DNA from 2 places in the Colwellia asteriadis genome. Region 1 is predicted to be linked to the other one. Evidence: predicted binding sites of a transcription regulator. Region 1 holds the regulator's gene; the other holds the start of a gene.
The links. Region 1 encodes LexA, which represses DNA repair genes until DNA is damaged. Its sites were predicted from a motif close to TACTGTATNNNNATACAGTA; they were not measured.
Positions count from the first base shown of each region.

Region 2: a site for LexA is predicted at 1,962-1,981, ahead of dinB (DNA polymerase IV). Genes of this name have one in related genera too.

Region 1 covers NZ_BAAAFA010000006.1:114,811-118,028, reverse strand. Annotated here, with positions in the region: gene coxB (cytochrome c oxidase subunit II) at 1-1,050, opposite strand, end outside; gene lexA (transcriptional repressor LexA) at 1,482-2,114, opposite strand; gene ABD005_RS09910 (NUDIX hydrolase) at 2,321-3,028, opposite strand.
Region 2 covers NZ_BAAAFA010000003.1:6,720-9,937, reverse strand. Annotated here, with positions in the region: gene ABD005_RS04925 (cytochrome c-type biogenesis protein) at 1-276, shown strand, start outside; gene ccmI (c-type cytochrome biogenesis protein CcmI) at 309-1,613, shown strand; gene dinB (DNA polymerase IV) at 1,996-3,066, shown strand; gene ABD005_RS04910 (DUF21 domain-containing protein) at 3,158-3,218, opposite strand, start outside.

The DNA of each region.
Region 1 (3,218 bases):
AGCAGCGATTTCTTTCAAACTTAATTGTTTACCGTAACCTTGCATGCCAGTACCGGCTTTACCATTAAAGACTATTTGAATGTGCGTATTAACATCGCCAGTCGCAATGGGGCTATTTTTAAGAGCAGGAAAAGCAGGAGGTAAACCTGCTCCCGATACTTGATGACATGCTGCACAATAAGCGACATAGGTTTTCTCACCTAAGGCCATTAATTCATCCATTGAAGCTTCTGCGCTTAGTGAGGCTTTTTCAGCATCAGCTGCTTGCGCTATTAACTCGTGCTGCTCATCAAGCCATAATTGGTAATCTTCAACAGACTTTACCTCAACAACAATGGGCATAAACCCATGATCCTTACCGCATAATTCGGCACACTGACCACGATAAATACCTGGCTCGTCGACTTTGGTCCATGCTTCATTAATAAAACCAGGGTTGGCATCTTGTTTAACTGCGAATGCAGGCACCCACCATGAATGAATAACATCGTCAGAGGTAATTAAAAAACGTACTTTTTGGTTGGCGGGAATAACAAGGTGTTTATCAACTTCTAATAAATAATTTTCACTTTTATCAGATTCGCCTTGATGGTTTTCATATTGCTCACGAGGCGTCGATAACACAGAATAAAACTCAATATCTTGATCAAAGTATTTATAATGCCATTTCCATTGTGAACCGGTAATTTGAATAGTAACGTCAGAATTATCGTTATTTTCCATAGCGATAAGTGTTTTAGTTGCGGGAATTGCCATAGCAATAAGAATAACAATAGGGATAGCGGTCCAGAGAATTTCTACTTTAGTACTTTCATGGAAGTCTGCAGGCTTTGCACCTTTAGATTTTCGGTGAAACGCGATAGACCAGAACATAATGCCAAAAACTATAACGCCAATAGCGGTACAAATATAGAGCACAAGCATATGTAAATCATATACTTCTCTACTTATTTCGGTAACACCTTGGGTTAAATTAAGCTTACTGTTTGCCCATGTTGAATTACTAAATACACTTAGCCATAGTAGCCAAGCTAGGTTACGTCTGCTCACTCGACATCTCCTTTCTAATGCATAGAAAACAGAATTGCAGCAATGTAAATCACGGCCCACTGAACTGAATATCTGTTAGTTTTATTATTATTTTATAAACTAGCTAGTGACGAGAGCTGATAATAACAATCTTCGATGAGAGAGTATTAGCGCATTAACGTCTTATTCTTTTTGTTCGTTTTTTATGCGTTATTTGTATTATGAATACGCTACATTTGATTGTAGGTCAATATAATTTATAGAACAGGAATTGAAAAAAAACCATTTAATTCAATAGAGTGTTAACTCTAAATAGTCTTCATTAGTAGGAGGTACGAGGTTTGAGCGGAGGTTTAATAAACTAAAGAGCCAGTAAATAAAGATCAAAAGAATTTATTGAAATTTATTTACTGGCTCTTTATTAATAGTGGTGCGGTTTTTATAAACTAGAGTTACATCCAGTTACCGTTGCGTATTACACCAACAGCTAAACCTTCAATACTAAATTGCTGTTGTGTTAAATCAACTTTAATCGGGGAGAAATCTTCATTTTCAGCATGCAAATAAACAATATTACCCTCGCGCTTAAAGCGCTTAACGGTAACATCATCCTCAACACGAGCAACAACAACTTGACCATTTTGCACGTCAGTTGTTTGGTGAACCGCTAGTAAATCACCATCTAAAATACCAATATCTTTCATGCTTTCGCCGTTAACACGTAGTAAGTAATTGGCGGGCGGATGAAAAAGGCTACCATCCATTTTGTAATGATCTTCAACATGCTCTTGCGCTAAAATAGGCTCGCCTGCGGCAACACGGCCAATAAGTGGTAAACCCGCTTCTTCCATAATTTCTTCTGTTAAACGGATACCACGAGAGGTACCTGCTAACATTTCAATGTAACCTTTCTTTGCAAGGGCTTTTAAATGCTCTTCGGCAGCATTAGCTGATTTAAAACCAAAAAAAGTCGCTATTTCAGCCCGAGTAGGTGGCATACCAGTATCAGCAATTTTATCTTTAATTAGGTCTAATATTTGTTGCTGTCTTTTAGTCAACGAAGGTAAATCGAGTATCGAATTCATTATTATTTAGCCTGTAAATTTACACAGTGTTACTGTTAGTATATACAGGCTGTATTTAAAGGCAAGTACTGTATGTTTTTTACTGATTTTTGTTGGTTTGAAATTCAGCGAAAGTTTTTGCAAATAGGTGTCAGTTAATAAAGCTATTGCTCATGTTACAGACGATCAGCTAATGCTAAGATACCCTTGTAAACTAACTTTTATGCTTAAACACTTAAATTACGTTCAAAATGAACAATATCAACACCCGATTTTACTTTGTATTGTTGCGCTAATCGCCCACCCGACTTAACCTTTTCGTCAATAGCTTCAAACATATTGGCAGCCTCAATACGTCGAATAAGACTTTTGCGTTGTATGGTTTTGCCTATGATGGTTTCAATTACAGATTTTAGCTGACCGACAGTGAAATACTCGGGTAAACAATACACAGGTACCATCGAATAAAGTGCTTTTTGCTGTAAGCGTTGCTTGGCGTGCTCAATAATCATTTTATGATCAAATGCCATTGATAAACTGTTTAGCTTATCAAGCTCTACCCATTGCACTTCGTCGATGGTTGCAATGTGTGATGAAACTTGTTGTGCAGCGATTAAGGCAAAGTAAACTAAGGTAACGCTAAAGCCTCTAGGGTCACGGCTAGTGTTTGAAAATGTTTGTAATTGCTCTAAATATTGCGGCGCAACGTTAGTTTTTTCTTTGAGGTTTCTTAAGGCTGTAATATCGGTTGTGGCATCTGCGTCAACATTAACAAATCCACCTGGAAGCCCCCAGCTACCAAGAAAAGGCTCATTTGCACGTTTAACCAGCAGTACTTTTAAACAATTATGCTCAACAGTGAATAACACACTATCTACCGTAAACAGTGGATTTTTGAATTCATTTATATTGTAGGGGGTCATTTTTGGGTTCATGTGAACGACTCTTTATGTCTTTATGACACATTAAGCTAATTTACTTGTTATATCAATAACAACGGTCATTAATTACTCTTTAGCTAAAGCTGTTTGGCTATTTATCTATCTATTAATATCTTACTTAAATGCTTAGCGTAGTTCATTGCATTTCTTATTTATATTAATAAGTTATCTTAGTAAGTTATAT
Region 2 (3,218 bases), on a different contig from region 1:
GCTGCTGATTTACGTAATGAAGTGTATGAATTGTTGATGCAAGGTAAGGCCGATATTGAAATTGTTGACTTTATGGTGAAACGTTACGGGGAATTTGTTTTATATCGCCCTCGTGTTTCACAGTTAACTTATGTTCTATGGTTTGGACCCGCGGTATTAATATTGTTTGGCGCAATTGTTGTCACTGTTATTGTTAGAAGAAAGCCTGTGGCAGAGAAAGATATACAACTCAATGCTGAACAGCAAGACAAACTCAAACGCTTTCTTAAAAAATAACCCAGCACCTATTAAAATAAGTAGAAAATATTATGGAATTAGCTTTAATCCTTTTGGCACTATTCGCCTTATTGTTACTGGTGGTTTGGTTACCGTTTTTTAAGCAAACCAAACAAAAAAATACCGACAACGCTAATGTGCGTGATGAAACCAATGTACGTTTATATCATGAGCATAAAAAAGAAATAGAAAAAGACTTTCAAGACGGCGGTATTGATGATGAAAACTATCAATATCTACTAGCTGAGCTTGACAGTAGCTTGTTACAAGACATTGAAGCAAGCGAAACTAGTGCTGATATTGCCACCGGAAAAGAAAAAAACTTTTCGGTGATCTGGCCTATAGCATTGAGCGTGTTCATTCTTACCTTTACGGTTGGATTTTATTTAAAGCACGGTCACTTAGAGCAAATAACCCAACCTGCGATTAATGATGCTCATCAAGGTATGAGCGCTGAGCAACTACAAGCACAACGCCAAAAAGAAACGGTCGCTTATATTAAAAAATTACAGCAGCGTACCCAAGAAAATGCAGATGATGCTGAAGCTTGGTATAACTTAGGGCAAACCTTTGTCGTTGTTGGTGAGTTTGATGCGGCAATTAAATCATTTGAGCAAGTCATTCGTATTGAAGGAGAGCATGCTGATTTACTGGGAGCGATTGCTCAGGCACATTATTATAAAAATGATCAACAGATTAATGAAATAGTGCAGCATTATATTGATAAATCATTAGCTTTAGATGCTAACGACGCTTCAACCAATATATTACTTGGTATGCATAATTTCTTAGGTGAAAATTACCCGCAAGCAATTAGCCATTGGCAGCGTGTTATTGATGCTAATAAGCAAGGCGTTAATATTGCGGCATTAAAAGAAGCGGTAGCTGAGGCTAATAACCGTATGGGGCTATCAGGTAGCTCACAAGCTGATAGTGGCGATAAAAGTAATGATAGCCCAAGCTCAAAGCTTGATTCAGCAGACGGACCACAGTTGAATGTATCGGTGAGTTTATCTGAAAATATTTCAGCTAAGCTTGCCCAAGGTGAAGATCGCGTAGTATTTGTTTATGCGATACCAACTACGGGTCAGCGTATGCCATTAGCGGCAGTTAAAATTAAGTTAAGTGACTTGCCAACGGTTATCGTGCTTAATAACTCGCAAGCAATGAGCAGCGCGAATACCTTAGGCAGTGTTGAGCAAGTAAATTTATTTGCAATAGCATCTAAGTTAGGCGGCGTTGGCATAAAGCCGGGTGATTATAAAGCAGAGAAAAAAGACGTTGCTGTTAATAGTACAGGCACTATTTCATTAGTGATAGATAGCTTGGTTGAGTAACGCTTTGAGTCTCTATTAAGTGCAGCTAAGCGGCTTATTATAATACGCTGTATATTGCGCATAACGACAACGTGAGTAAATTGATCTACCAGGGGTAATGCCCATCAAGATCTAATTTATTCACGTTTTTTTATTCTATAAGAAAAAATTATTATGGGACCCGCGCAGAGCACTACTATTACATTGCGAGGTTAACTAACCTAGGAGTGAGGTAGTACACTCATCTATAACTAACCCGCTAGATCCAATGCCAAAGAGTAATCAAGCTATACTCTTCTCGTTAAATAAAGTTTTAACTTCATTTATACCTTGTACTATTTTTACTTGTCATTTTTAGGTACTTAACTATACTGTCTTTATATACAGTTATCGAGTGCGTAAAATGACAAGTCAGCGTAAAATTATTCATATTGACATGGATTGCTTTTATGCCGCTGTTGAAATGCGGGATTTCCCTGAATATAGAAATATCCCTTTAGCTGTTGGTGGAGATGGACCACGTAGTGTTTTATCTACGTGTAATTATTTAGCAAGACAATACGGTGTTCGTTCAGCATTACCTGCAAGTAAAGCAAAGCAGCTTTGCCCTGAACTTGTTATTGTTCACGGGCGTATGAAAGTTTATCAAGAAGTCTCCTCTAAAATCAGAGAGATATTTGCTCGCTACACTTCATTAATTGAGCCGCTGTCGCTAGACGAAGCTTACCTTGATGTAACCCACTGCAAGCACTTTAATGGCTCAGCGACACTTATTGCTAATGATATTCGCCTTGCTATTTTTACTGAATTACAGCTAACGGCATCTGCCGGTATTGCTCCTATTAAGTTTCTCGCTAAAATAGCCTCTGATTTAAATAAGCCAAACGGACAGTATGTTATTACGCCTGCGCAAGTTGATGGCTTTATCGATAATATGCCCCTCAAAAAAATTCCAGGTGTTGGTAAAGTGAGCGCAGAAAAACTAAAGTTAAGTGGTTTAACTTTAGGGCGTGATGTAAAAGCGTTAGATGAAGCAAGCCTTATTCAAAAATTTGGTAAATTAGGGCACTCACTCTGGCATAAATGTCATGGTCGAGATAATCGTGCAGTAGAAACCACTAGGGTAAGAAAGTCCGTTGGCGTTGAAAGAACTTTTGCGGATGATATTCATGATGTTAAAACGCTAAATCATTACATGAACAATAAATTAATTCCTGAGCTTAAGCTTAGAGCAGAGAAATATTTATTAACAAGAAACATTAGTAAACTGGGAGTTAAGGTTAAGTTTAAAGATTTTCACCAAACGACGAAAGAATTTAAGTTTCACCAATTTGATGAATTAGTTTTTAAAACTTTACTGGAAGAAGGGCTGGCAAGAGGTCAGGGCAAAGCGGTACGTTTGTTAGGCGTTCATATTGGCTTAGGGGATAGTATTCAACAAGAGCAGCAGCAAATAGAGTTTGAGTTGTTATAGTTTAATCACACAAAAACAATAAGCTGTAGTCGCTCAGCCATTCACTATGTAAATGACTGATTAACGCTACCTAATAATAACCCCAAGTCATTTATGAGGCTGTTTCTGCGACTTTAGGGTCGCTAGGTAACATGCCCTTGAGTAATAAGCCG